DNA from 2 places in the Jeotgalibaca sp. A127 genome. Region 1 is predicted to be linked to the other one. Evidence: predicted binding sites of a transcription regulator. Region 1 holds the regulator's gene; the other holds the start of a gene.
The links. Region 1 encodes HrcA, which represses chaperone genes, less so after heat shock. Its sites were predicted from a motif close to TTAGCACTCNNNNNNNNNGAGTGCTAA; they were not measured.
Positions count from the first base shown of each region.

Region 2: a site for HrcA is predicted at 5,842-5,868, ahead of groES (co-chaperone GroES). Genes of this name have one in related genera too.

Region 1 is NZ_JBQPRC010000004.1:4,259-11,760, forward strand. Features, by position in the region: gene truB (tRNA pseudouridine(55) synthase TruB) at 1-526, shown strand, start outside; gene ribF (riboflavin biosynthesis protein RibF) at 545-1,528, shown strand; gene hemW (radical SAM family heme chaperone HemW) at 1,525-2,658, shown strand; gene hrcA (heat-inducible transcriptional repressor HrcA) at 2,757-3,803, shown strand; gene grpE (nucleotide exchange factor GrpE) at 3,816-4,316, shown strand; gene dnaK (molecular chaperone DnaK) at 4,369-6,189, shown strand; gene dnaJ (molecular chaperone DnaJ) at 6,363-7,496, shown strand.
Region 2 is NZ_JBQPRC010000007.1:11,418-18,919, forward strand. Features, by position in the region: gene ACTVAI_RS08065 (nicotinate phosphoribosyltransferase) at 1-269, opposite strand, end outside; gene ACTVAI_RS08070 (sugar transferase) at 447-1,841, opposite strand; gene ACTVAI_RS08075 (alpha-amylase family glycosyl hydrolase) at 1,929-3,713, opposite strand; gene groL (chaperonin GroEL) at 3,874-5,490, opposite strand; gene groES (co-chaperone GroES) at 5,525-5,809, opposite strand; gene ACTVAI_RS08090 (lysostaphin resistance A-like protein) at 6,097-6,660, shown strand; gene ACTVAI_RS08095 (YdiK family protein) at 6,684-6,887, shown strand; gene ACTVAI_RS08100 (redox-sensing transcriptional repressor Rex) at 6,933-7,502, opposite strand, start outside.

The DNA of each region.
Region 1 (7,502 bases):
AGGAGAATCTGTAGAACGTCCCGAACGGAAAGCAGAAATTTACTCTTTTATTCGTACAAGTGAGCTTCGTTATAATGAAACTGAAAAAACAGTTTCTTGGGATTTTTCAGTAAGCTGTGGGAAAGGAACATATATCCGGACGTTAGCAGTCGATTTGGGGGAAGCTCTGGGTTATCCAGCACACATGTCACGTCTAACACGAACCGCAAGCGGCCCATTTGAGAAAGCTGACTGTGTAACCTTGGATGAAGTAAGGGCCTTAATGGAAGCAGGGGCCATCGCTTCAATTTTCCTCCCCATTGAATCAGTATTTGCTGATTTTCCTAGATTTGATGCAGAAACAGAAACCTGGGATAAAATAAAAAATGGGGCAGTTTTGCCATCTCAGACTTTTGGCGGACTGGAAGATGAGCCTTTAATTGCTGTCTATTTTGAAGGTAATCTGGTAGCCTTATATGAGAATCATCCCAACAAACCAACTATGAAAAAGCCAAGAAAGATGTTTCTTTCGTCTAATGGTCAATGAAAGAGTGTTGAAGGATAAATGGAGATTATAAATATACACCATCCATATCAAAAAGAAATAATTCCAAATGAACCGGTTGTATTAGCGCTCGGTTTTTTTGATGGTGTCCATAAAGGCCATCAAAGGGTAATTTTGGAAGCAAAAAAAGAAGCAGAAAAACGCAATGCTAAATTAGCTGTTATGTCTTTTAATCATCATCCAAGTATTGTTTTTAAGAAATTGAATGTTGAAACAATGCGTTACTTATCTGTAATGAATCGGAAAATTGAATTAATGGAACAACTGGGTGTCGATTACTTCTATGTAATCGAATTTACTTATGATTTTGGAACATTGAAGCCACAGGAATTCGTTGACCAATATATTGCAGGATTAAACGCTTGTGCTGTTGTGGCAGGCTTTGATTATACCTATGGACCAAAGACTATTGCGGATATGGCGCATTTGCCAATATATGCGAAAAAGCGATTTGATATTTTGGAAATTCCAGCTCAAGTGGCAGAAGATAAGGAAAAAATAAGTTCGACGCGTATTCGGGAGGCACTGGACACAGGGGATTTACAAAAAGCGAACAGCATGTTGGGGTATACCTATCAGTTCAGTGGCCATGTGATGCATGGGGATGCCAGGGGACGCGAAATGGGCTTTCCAACTGCCAACATTAAAGTAGCTAAAAATGTAAGGTTACCGAAAGTTGGTGTTTATGTTGTCAGTATCCAAGTCCAAGGTAAATGGTACAAAGGGATGGCTTCAATCGGTTATAACATCACGTTTGAAGAGAATAGAGAAAAAACCATTGAAGTAAATATTTTAGATTTCAATAAAATGATTTATGGTGAAGAAGTCATCGTTCGATGGCATCATTTTCTGCGGGATGAAGTAAAATACTCTGGAATGGAAGCTTTAATCGAGCAATTAAAACAAGACCAAGTTGATACAGAAAACTATTTTAAGAAAAACCCTGAAGCCCTGGAACCAAAGGACATGGGGAGAGAGTTATGACAGCAGCTTATTTACATATTCCTTTTTGTGATCATATTTGTTTTTATTGCGATTTCAACAAAGTTTTTTTGGAAGGGCAGCCGGTTGACGAGTATGTTGATTTGGTCGTGAGAGAAATGGCCATCATGAAGGAACGGCATCCTGATGAAAAAGTAGAAACATTTTATATCGGTGGAGGGACACCAACGACGTTAACAGCTCCACAAATGGAAAAATTACTGGTTGGTGTTCAAACGTATTTTCCAATGTCTAAAGAAGCAGAATTTACAGTTGAAGCAAATCCCGAAAGCATTACTATGGATAAATTTAAAGTTATGAAAGAGTACGGGGTTAATCGGATAAGCATGGGTGTCCAATCCTTTAATGATGCGATCTTAAAGAAGATTGGGCGGATACATACTTCAGATCAGGTATATGAATGTGTAAAACTAGCGCAAAAAGCCGGTTTTGACAACATGAGTATTGATTTAATCTTTCGCTTGCCTACCCAGACCCTTTCTGATTTTGCTAATACTTTGGAAAAAGCTATGGAGCTGGATTTACCGCATTACTCGATTTATTCACTTATTCTGGAGAATAAAACGATTTTCTTTAATTTGATGAGACAAGGAAAGCTTCCTTTGCCTTCAGAAGATGAAGAAGCGGATATGTATGCATTAGCCATGGACACGATGGCCAAGTTCTGTAGAGAGCATTATGAAATTTCCAATTATGCCAAACCGGGTTTCCAATCGCAACATAATCTTGCTTACTGGCGGAACGAAAACTATTTTGGGTTCGGGGCGGGGGCCCATGGTTACATTGATGGCATACGTTACAATAATAATGGTCCGATCCAACATTATTTGGAGCCGTTACGCGCTGGCGAATCGCCAATTCTCTACCAAAAAGAATTGACGAGAGCCAATGTAATAGAAGAAGAATTGATGCTGGGATTGCGTACTATGAATGGGGTCAGTCGTTCTGGATTCCAGCAAAAATTTGGTGAACCAATCGAAAACTTTTATGCAAATGAAATTAATGGTTTAATGACCAAAGAACTCTTGAAAATTGAAGATGACCATTTGAGATTAACCAGAAAAGGCAAGTTTCTAGGCAACGAAGTGTTCCAGGAATTTCTTTTTAATTAAAAAATCAAGGTAATCCTGTTGACAAAAATATACCATCGTGATAAGTTATTTCATGGGTTAGCACTCATGAATGCCAAGTGCTAAAGCGAGGTGAAAAGATGTTAACAGAAAGACAACTCTTGATCTTGAATTCAATCATCAAGCACTATATTCAGCATGGTGAGCCAATGGGGTCAAAGACCTTACTGAAAGAAACTAATTTATCCGTTTCTCCAGCAACGATTCGTAACGAAATGATGCATATTGAGGAATTAGGTTTTTTAGAAAAAATGCATTCGTCTTCAGGAAGAATTCCTTCAAATCTCGGTTATCGACATTATGTTGACCTTCTTTTGAAGAGTAACCAGAAACAAAAACAAGATGGCTTGCGTAGAAAAGTTCAAGAATCTATCCGGGCTCCTTATAAAGAGGCAGAAGAAATTCTGGAAACGTCAGCTGAAATGTTATCATTTATGACTAACTATACAGCTTTGAGTATCGGACCTGAAAAAATGGATAGTCGCTTATCGAATTTCCAACTCGTCCCTATTACCAGTGGGCATTATATGGCAATATTGGTGACTGATAAGGGATACGTCGAGAACAAAATCTTTACTGTATCAAAGGATGTCGATGCAGCCAAAATTCAAACGATGGTTAATATTTTCAATGAAGAACTCGTGGGTTTGAGATTAATTGATGTCCATCGAAAATTACAGATGGAAATACCCGACATGATCAGAAAATATATCGGGAAAGAAATTAATTTACAGGCTATCTTTCACGAGGTTATTTCAAAAATGAGTAGTGACCGTATTTATGTAGGCGGGGAAATGAATTTGCTGAATCATTTTAATCTTGAACGTATTCATGAAAGAGAACAAATGAAGGCTATTATCAGCTTAATCCATGAATCTAAGGACCTTTTAGGTTTGCTTACAAAAGGACAGGAAGATCTCAATATTCAAATTGGACCAGAAATGAAAAATGACTTGTTATCCAATTTTAGTCTCATTACCGCAACATATGATGTCGGGCAAAATTCGAAGGGTCTCATTGCTTTGTTGGGTCCAACCAATATGCCATACGATCAAATCATTAATATTATGCGTATCACGAGAGACGAATTATCCGATAGCATGCATGATTTTTATCAAGATGAGTAAAGGGGAATTGACGTGACAGAAGAAAACAATGTGCAAAATGAAAACACAGAAATGGTTGAAGCGACAGAAGTTGAACAGTTGCAACAACAAGTAGAGGAGTTACAAGATCGCTATTTACGCGTTCAAGCAGAGTTGGCTAATATCCAAAAACGTAACGCCAAAGAAAGACAAGACGCTGCTAAATACCGTTCACAAAACCTGGCTACTGAATTACTGCCCGTTATTGATAACATCGAACGCGCTTTGGAAATTGAAGTGGAAGATGAAAAAGCAGTTAACTTTAAAAAAGGTGTAGAGATGGTTTATAATCTTATGTTAGAAGCTTTGAAAAATGAAAAAATCGAAGCGATCAACCCAATTAACGAACCATTCGATCCGAATTATCATATGTCCATCCAAGTTCAAGAAGCAGAAGAAGGGCAAGAAGCTGATACAGTCATCAATGTTGTTCAAAAAGGTTACAAGTTAGATGAACGTGTATTAAGACCGGCCATGGTTATCGTGGCACAATAAATTTAGTTAATCGATTTATTCTAAAAATGACACACAGAGGGGAAATTTGATTATGAGTAAAATTATTGGTATCGACTTAGGAACTACAAACTCAGCAGTTGCTGTTTTAGAGGGTGGAGAAGCAAAAATTATTCCTAACCCAGAAGGAAACCGTACAACACCTTCAGTTGTTTCTTTCAAAAATGGTGAAATTCAAGTAGGGGAAGTTGCTAAGCGTCAAGCGATTACAAACCCACACACAATTGCATCTATTAAACGTCACATGGGTCAACCAGGCTTCAAAGTTGAAGCAGAAGGAAAATCCTATACACCACAAGAAATTTCTGCAATGATCCTACAATATTTGAAAAGCTATGCAGAAGCTTATCTAGGAGACACAGTAGATAAAGCAGTTATTACTGTACCAGCGTACTTCAACGATGCACAGCGTCAAGCAACTAAAGATGCTGGTAAAATTGCTGGTTTGGAAGTGGAACGTATCGTTAACGAGCCGACTGCTGCAGCTTTGGCATACGGATTGGATAAAACTGATACAGACGAAAAAATCTTGGTATTTGACCTTGGTGGTGGTACATTCGACGTTTCTGTTCTAGAATTAGGAGACGGCGTATTTGATGTACTAAGTACTGCTGGTGATAACGAACTTGGTGGGGATGATTTCGATAACAAAATCATCGACTACATGGTAGCAGAGTTCAAAAAGGAAAATGGCATTGACCTTTCCAACGACAAAATGGCTAAACAACGTTTGAAAGATGCAGCTGAAAAAGCTAAGAAAGACTTGTCAGGTGTAACTTCAACACAAATCAGCTTGCCATTTATTACTGCTGGAGCAGCTGGTCCATTGCATTTGGAAATGACATTAACGCGTGCAAAATTTGATGAACTAACACTTGATCTTGTAGAACGGACTAAAATTCCTGTACGTCGTGCAATCGAAGATGCTGGCATCAAACAATCTGAAATTGACCAAGTTATCTTGGTTGGTGGTTCCACACGTATTCCAGCGGTTATCGAAGCAGTTCGTCGTGAATCAGGTAAAGAACCTAACAAATCAGTAAACCCAGATGAAGTAGTAGCAATGGGTGCTGCTATCCAAGGTGGCGTTATCTCTGGAGATGTTAAAGATATTGTCCTTCTTGACGTTACACCACTTTCTCTTGGTATCGAAACAATGGGTGGCGTATTTACTAAATTAATCGACCGTAATACAACAATTCCTACAAGTAAATCACAAGTATTCTCTACAGCAGCTGATAACCAACCAGCCGTAGATGTACATGTATTACAAGGTGAGCGTCCAATGGCTGCCGACAATAAAACATTGGGTCGTTTCCAATTGACAGATATCCCTGCAGCACCACGGGGCGTTCCTCAAATCGAAGTAACATTTGATATTGATAAGAACGGTATTGTAAACGTAAGTGCTAAAGATTTGGGAACTCAAAAAGAACAACAAATCACTATTAAATCATCTTCCGGTTTAACAGATGAAGAAATTGAAAAAATGGTTAAAGATGCGGAAGCAAATGCTGAAGCGGATAAAGCACGTAAAGAAGAAGTTGAACTTCGCAATGAAGTTGACCAACTAATTTTCCAAACTGACAAAACATTGAAAGACTTGGAAGGAAAAGTTGACGCTGAAGAAGTGAAAAAAGCTGAAGAAGCACGCGATGAATTGAAGGCTGCTGTTGAAGCTAACGATTTAGAAGCAATGAAGACAAAACGTGATGCTTTGAATGAACTTGTTCAAAACTTGACTGTAAAACTTTATGAACAAGCAGCTGCACAACAACAAGCTCAAGACGGTCAATCATCTGACGGTGGTTCTGATGACGGTGTCGTTGACGCTGACTTCGAAGAAGTAGACTAATCAACTAATAAGGATTAAACACGTACAGGGCTCTGTTAACAGACTGTACGTGTTTTCCTGAACGGTTGCCGAAACTCTAGAGCAACTATCGCATGCGGATGGATAAATAATATCCCTTTCGACATCATGAGCGGAAAACATCCGTGTCATAGTGATCAAATGGAGGAAATTAAATGGCGAAAAGAGACTATTATGAAGTATTGGGTGTTTCCAAAGACGCTTCAGATGATGAAATAAAAAAAGCTTACCGAAAACTTTCAAAAACATACCATCCCGATATTAATAAAGCGGATGATGCCGATGTAAAATTCAAAGAAGTTGCGGAAGCTTATGAAGTATTGAGTGACTCCCAAAAACGTGCAGCTTATGACCAATATGGTCATGCAAGTACTGATCCAAACTTCGGAGCAGGCGGCGGCTTTGGTGGCGGTGGCTTCGGTGGATTTACGGGTGGATTTGATGATATTTTTGATACCTTCTTTGGGGGCGGTGGCAGATCGCGTAATGCGAATGCTCCACGTCAAGGTGCGGATTTACAATACCGTGTCCATTTGAAGTTTGAAGAAGCTATTTTCGGTAAAAAGGAAACGATTCGTTACTCACGTGAGGAAGAATGTGAAACGTGTCATGGTTCTGGGGCGAAACCTGGTACTGAACCAAGAACATGTTCAAAATGTCATGGTGCTGGTGCCGTCCAAGTTGAACGTAATACGCCTTTCGGTCGCGTTATGACCCAAGCAACCTGTGATGTCTGTAACGGCACGGGTAAAGAAATCATTAACAAGTGTGGCGATTGTCACGGTTCTGGTCATGTAGAAAACACACACTCTGTTAATGTAACAATTCCAGCTGGTGTAGAGGATGGTCAGCAATTGCGTTTAGCCGGACAAGGTGAAGTAGGTAAGAATGGTGGACCTTATGGCGATTTGTATGTTGTCTTTTCTGTTGAAGAAAGTGACATATTTGATCGTGATGGGGCAGAAATTTTCTACGTATTACCGATTTCGTTTGTCCAAGCTGCATTAGGCACAGAGGTCGAAGTACCTACTGTTCACGGTAACGTAAAACTGAAAATTCCAGCGGGTACCCAAACCGGAACAACATTCCGTCTAAAAGGTAAAGGTGCCCCTCGCTTGAGAGGTACAACCAATGGTGATCAGCACGTTAAAGTAACGTTAGTAACACCAAAAAGTTTGAACGACGAACAGAAAGATGCATTACGTGCATTCGCTGAAGCATCAGGAGATTCAGTTTCTGATGAAACAGGCGGTTTCTTCGATAAAATGCGAGATGCATTCAAAAAATAATATAAA
Region 2 (7,502 bases), on a different contig from region 1:
GCAAAAACAAGTTCGCCTTCTACCGCTGATCTTAAAGTGGCCGTAAAGCGGAAATCTTCCAAGTATTCCAAGAATGCCTCAGGGTAATCCTGGACTTCACGTAAATAGTCTATATCTGTTTTGGTAAAGCGTAAATTTCTTAAGTAGTCAACGATTCGTTCTAACCCCGCAAAAACGGCGTAACCATTGCTGAAGGGATATTTGCGGAAATAAGCTTCAAACACAGCATGTTTATCAGCGATGCCTTCATCCCAGTAGGTTTTCATCATATTGATCTGATACAAATCAGTATGCAAAACCAAACTATCATCTCTATATTGTTCTTCCAACCGGATCACTCCTCAAAATTGTATAATTTCAACTCATTATATCGTAAAACATGTGTATTTTCCTTTAATATTCATCGAAAAAGCTCCCAGACATCATTTTGTCTGAGAGCTTTTTGATTAGTGAATCACTTTAATACCGCGTGCTTCAAATTCTTCCTCTGAATAAATGGCAGTTTCTTGCTCATCCAACCCTTGGGAACTTACTTTGTCGAATAATATTTTTATGGTCTGCAACATAATCTTCATATCCAAAATGAGAGAATATTGTTTGATATAAATCAAATCAAAGTTCAATTTACTATTGAAGTCCGAAGCATATTTTCCATAAACTTGGGCGTAACCCGTAATACCAGCACGTACATTATGACGTAAATAATAATGTGGGTTTTGCTTTTCAAATTGTTCAACAAAGAACGGACGCTCGGGACGGGGTCCAACAATTGACATATCGCCTTTGAGGACGTTGAATAACTGAGGCAGTTCATCAATCCGCAATGCGCGCAAATATTTCCCAACAGGCGTGACACGCATATCATTACTTGTCGCGAGTACCGGACCAGATTCTTTTTCAGCCGTCACACCCATACTCCGGAATTTCAAGATTTCAAATTCTCGCCCTTCCTTGGTAATACGTGTTTGACGATACAAAATCGGACCTTCTGAGCTGCGTTTAACAAGTATTGCAGCTATCGCCATGATTGGCGAGGATACAATAATTAAAGCAACAGAGAAAACAATGTCCAGCAATCGTTTGATCATGTCATCTTCAGAAGGAATTCTAAAAGGTGACACTTCAATAATACTTTCATCTTCAATATTCATCATATTCGGTCTTACCATCATCAAGTTCTCAAAACTCGTATTCAAGAAAAATTTCTTGTCTTTTTCCATCAACAGGTTATAAATACGTAGTTTTTCAGATTCTTCAATCTGGCTGGCCAAATAAACAACATCGATTTCTTCCAGATTTTCACGTACATTTTCGTAATAGGCTGATAACACGACATGCGTGACACGGTGACGGATGCTCTTGGTATTCGTAAAATTATCCACTGCCGCAAAAACTTCTTTTTCCATCCCCACTATCATAACTCGCTTACTACCACTTAATCGTTGATACAATTTGAATACTAGTGCACGCCACAAGAAAAGTATGAGCACGCCAACGAAAAAGGCAATAAGGATCACCGAACGCGGAAATGCTAACCATCTACCAGCGAACGTTAATGCCATAATGTATAACGACATGATAAACTGACCAATAATCGTTATAAATAAGAAATCACCCAGCGATTTGTTATAAAGAATGTAAGTCCCCAATAAGATATTCACAATTAAGAATCCGATGATGACATAAAAGACACTTCCCTGGAATGCTTCTAAGTTACGAATCGGTATTTCTGCTCCATATCTTAAGCGGAACGACAGTAAAAATGAACCCATGTAAAGAATCAAATCAATCACCATGATGGCGATTTTTCGAATCTTTGTCCACTCATCCTGTTGTTTCACATTATTTCCTCCTTTAGTCAATCTTGACTTCATCCATTTTAGCATGAAAATAAAAACTAGAACAGTGATAGAGAGAGGGTAACTTTTTTAATTTTCGGAAATGCTTAAAATCACAGTCCCACCCTCACTCTTTGGAGGAAGAGTGACGGTTATGGTTCCATCTGATTCAGCCTGATACTGTGTACCTGAATATAGGTCTGTCATCTTTTTAGCCGGTGCTACCATTGAAAAAACAGTGGGTTCATCAAGGATATTCAACCCGATGAATAATTCTTCCTTTTTGTAACCGCGACTGAAGACGATATAGCCTTCTTCATTCGATCCTGCCACCGTTTCTCGATTGCCCTTGGAAAAAACGAGGCTATGGTCTTTACGAATTTGGAGCAGTTCTTTATAATGGTTCCGCATGTCAGATGTTTCAGCGCTATCCCAGTCAAAATCATAGCGATTCTCACTATATTCACCTTTATCCATATTTTTGGCGGTCGCACCGGTTTGTCCTAATTCTTCACCATAATAGATTACAGGTTGTCCTTTAGCGGTTATCAATAAGGATGCGGCAACTTTTTGTTTTCCCCTATCCCCTCCTGCTTGACGGTATAAAAAACCATCCTCATCATGGCTGGATAAAAATTGCCCCAATGTTGCATCGCTCGTCAGTTGCTCATTTCGAGCAATCAATTTATCATTGGCACCCACAACGTCCCAGTTTACAAAACTACCGGCAATACTCTTAAACTCAAAATCCAATAAAGAGTCCATTTCTCCATCATGATAATAGCCTCCCGTATTTGCAATGGAGGCGCCATAGTGCTCGCCGATAAACTTGAAATCCGGTTGTTCTTTAATAACCGCATTCTTGAAAGCTTTCCATGTAGTGTCTTCTACATGTTTAATTGTATCCACCCGAAAAAAATCTATGGTGTCCCCACGCTCGGTTTTCGTTTCTTCAATCCAGGCTGTTTGCCAAGATACGAGTTGTTCCCTAACTGCTTCCTCTTCTGTTTTGAAATCAGGCAAGCCAGAAAGTTCTCCCAGTACTGGATGATGAGGGATTGGTTCCTCTCTCAGCATCCCCTCAAATGGCGTTTCGCCTTCAGCCATCTTATAACCAGCATGATTTAACACAACATCCACCATCAACTTGATGCCGTGATCGTGGGCTGTGTCAATCAGCTCCTTGAAGGTAGCTAAGTCTCCTAAGTGCTCATCGATTTTGGTGAAATCTTTCGTCCAATAGCCATGGTAGCCATACTGATTATCATGTTGTTCTTCGCGCATATTCCACTCGATATTGTCTACAATAGGCGTGATCCAAAGGGTATTAATGCCCAAATCTTGAAGATATGGCATCTTATCGATTAAACCACGAAAGTCCCCACCATGATAAGTTTCCGGATGGGTTGTATCATACTGTCGGTTACCAGGGTCATCATTGGTTGGATCGCCATTGTAAAAACGATCCGTCAAAGCAAAATAAATACGGGCTTCATCCCAACTGAAGTCGAGCCCATCATTTTTATCTTCGGACGCTACCAATGTTATTGCTTCTTCGTAAGTTTCTGTTCCTTCTTCAGTTGCAATGGTTACCCTGACAGTTTTTTCTCCGATTTCAACATCATCTTCAATGGCGACACTCAGTTCATTTAATTGCTCATCAAATATCATGTCATTCGGCACACCTAAATCGCTGGCATCCAAAGTAACGTTTTCAACATTTTCATCATAATACACTTCTGGATCGATTCTGACGAGAACACTATCTTGGACGGTGGGTTTTTCTGGATAGTGGGCGACGGCATTCTCATCTTCAGATGTACAAGCGAATAACCCCAATGTTAAAATTGGCAAAATATATTTTAAGCGATTCATTTTCAACTAACACGACTCCTTTTGAAAACGTTTTAATCCATCTAAAAGATAGCACGCGCTAGGAAAATATTCAATTTTTAGGGAGATGTTACCGATATCACTCTCATAATTCAAAAAAGCGACCGGGACGTTTCCCAATCGCTTTTTCTGATTTATTGAATTACATCATGCCGCCCATACCTGGGTCTTGTGGCATCATTGGTTCTGGAGCAGGTTTGTCAGCGACAACACCTTCTGTTGAAAGGATTAGTCCTGCTACACTTGCTGCGTTTTGCAATGCAGAACGCACAACTTTAGCTGGGTCAACAATTCCTGCCTCAATCATGTTTACCCATTCGTCAGTTGCAGCGTTATAACCGATTCCTGGTTCTTCTGTCTTGATGCGGGCTGCAATAACAGATCCTTCAAGACCTGCATTTTCAGCGATTTGACGAACCGGTTCTTCCAATGCACGTGCAACAATGCGAGCACCTGTCGCTTCATCGCCTTTAAGTGCAAGCTCTTGAACGCGTTTTTGAACATTGATTAAAGCAGTACCACCACCAGGGACGATTCCCTCTTCAACAGCAGCACGTGTTGCATTCAAAGCATCTTCGATACGCAATTTACGCTCTTTCAATTCTGTTTCAGTAGCAGCACCAACTTTGATCACTCCTACCCCACCAGATAATTTAGCCAAGCGTTCTTGAAGTTTTTCACGGTCGAAATCAGAAGTTGTTTCAGCAGCTTGTGAACGAATCACTGCTACACGTTGCTCAATCAATTCTTTTTCGCCAGATCCTTCTACGATTGTGGTGTTGTCTTTTGTAACGACTACTTTACCAGCATGTCCTAAGTGTTCAACAGAAGCATCTTTCAATTCCAAACCTAAATCTTCTGCAATCACTGTTCCGCCTGTTAAAACAGCGATGTCTTGCAACATTTCTTTACGACGGTCACCAAATCCTGGCGCTTTAACTGCCGCCACATTGAATGTTCCCCGTAGTTTATTCAATACCAATGTTGGCAGAGCTTCGCCATCCACATCATCAGCGATGATTAACAATGGACGTCCTTCTTTCAAGATTTGCTCCAATAATGGAAGAAGATCTTGAATGTTGGAAATTTTACGGTCAGTAATTAAGATATAAGGCATGTCAAGGCTTGCTTCCATCTTGTCATTATCAGTTACCATGTATTGTGAAAGGTAACCACGGTCAAATTGCATTCCTTCAACAACATCTAATTCTGTTTCGATACCTTTTGATTCTTCAATCGTGATAACGCCGTCGTTACCAACTTTTTCCATCGCTTCAGCAATCAAAGCGCCGACTTCTTCGGACCCTGATGATACAGCTGCAACTTGTGCGATAGATTCTTTTGAATCAACTGTTTGAGAAATTTCTGCCAAACCGGCAATCGCTTCTTTTGCAGCGATTTCGATACCACGACGAACACCAACTGGGTTTGCACCAGCAGTAACGTTTTTCAAACCTTCACGTACAATGGCTTGTGTCAAAACAGTTGCAGTCGTTGTGCCATCTCCAGCAATATCGTTTGTTTTTGAAGCAACTTCAGAAACGAGTTTTGCTCCCATATTTTCAAAATGATCTTCTAATTCAATTTCTTTGGCAATTGTCACACCATCATTTGTAATAAGCGGAGAACCGTATGCTTTTTCCAAAACAACGTTACGTCCTTTTGGCCCTAATGTTACTTTTACAGTGTTTGCCAACATATCAACACCGCGTAATAGCGCTGCTCGTGCGTCTTCAGAGAATTTAATATCTTTAGCCATTTCTAAAATTCACCTCATCCAATTATTTTGAAAATTATTCTACAATTGCTACGACGTCAGATTCTTTAACTACCAAATAATCTTTCCCATCGTATTTGATTTCTGTTCCAGCGTATTTTTCGAACAATACATTGTCGCCGACTTTTATAGTCATTTCGATTTTTGTCCCGTTTTCCGTTACAAGACCGTCACCAGCAGCGATAACGACACCTGTTTGTGATTTTTCTTTAGCGGAAGACGGCAACACGATGCCACCAACAGTTTTTTCTTCTTCTTTGGCAACTTCAATAATGACGCGATTACCTAATGGTTTTAACACAAGTATCCCTCCAAAAATAAGTTGATTTCTAATTAGCACTCGATTACCGAGAGTGCTAACCTACTTTTCTATCATAATCAAACTTTTTTGATAATGCAAGCAAATTCAGTAATTTTTTTCATTCTTGTGATATACTTTTATACAGGAGTATTATAACAAATAAGAAAGGTACAAAATACATGCGAAGAAAAATCACTACTGCGACGCGTATAATATTCATATACTTAGCAGCTCAATTCTTACCCGTTCCTCTTCTCTTTTTATTTCCGACAGAGCAACGCATTGAAATGAGCATGACTTTAACAATCCTCTTTGCCTTTATCGGAACAGTGGCAATGATTATCGTAAACTATAAAGAAAAATGGAGTCCTGAAGCGCCTATTATCAAACGGCCCTCTGCACCTATGTCGAAAGTGATAGGATGGAGCGTTCTTGGCTTTATCGGTTCGCTTGTAATCCAGACGGTCACTTCCATTATTGAATCGCTTATTTTCGGAGTTACGCCGGAATCAGCTAACACTCAGAATTTACTGGAATTAACGACGGCTTACCCACTCTTGATTTTTATGATCACCATTTTCGCACCAGTAATGGAAGAATTTGTTTTCCGAAAAGCTGTCTTTACCCAATTAAATATGTCCCGTGTCGGATTATTCGGTTCTGCGGTCATAAGTGCTTTAATTTTTGCTTTTATCCACTTTGATGGACACATGCTTGTGTATGGTACTTTAGGACTCTGGTTCTCTTATCTATACTACAAAACAAATAACATTTTTACACCTATGTTGGCTCATGGTTTAATGAATGCATTTGCTTCATTACCAATCTTTTTCCCAGAACTCCTGGGCTAACAGTTTAAAAAGAAAGGAATTCTATGACTTTAAAAAATATCATTTTACAAATCGTTATGAAATTTGCATTCGCCGGTCTCTTCATTTATTTCGCTGTAGACAGCATCAACGTCTCTGGATGGGGATTCCTCACGTGGATCAGTATCTTTTTCGCGACAAACAACATCGTAACCGGCATCCAAATGTTAATTATGTACTTTAAAATTAAAGATCAAGTGAACAAGTAAAAAAACGTTGAGACCCTTTCGGTCTCAACGTTTTTCATTGTGCTTTTAGGAGATATTATTATCCAAGAAATAAATCAGTGTTTGTAATTCATTGGTTAGGTCGACATTTTGAACGCGAACGTTCTCTGGTACTGACAAACGAATAGGTGTAAAGTTCATTATTCCCCTGACACCCGCTTCGATCAAATTGTTAGCCGCTTTTTGGGCAACTTGCTGTGGAACTGTCAAAATAGCCACGTCAATTTGTTGAATACGTAATTGTTCAATCATTTCGTCCAATGGATAAACGGGCACACCACTGACGATTTTGCCAACAATTTCTTCGTTTACATCGAATGCAGCGCTAATGCGCACGTTATTACTTAAATGGAAGTTATAGTTCAACAAGGCATGTCCCAAGTTACCAACCCCGATTAAAGCAACATTGGTTAAACGATCCTGGTTTAAGGTCTTACTAAAGAAATCCAGCAAATACTCTACATCATAACCGTATCCTCTTTTACCAAGAGCACCAAAGTAGGAGAAATCACGACGTATGGTCGCACTATCAACTTTTACAGCCTCGCTTAATTCGGTTGATGATATTCTGGTTTTTCCTGCATCATGTAAATAGCG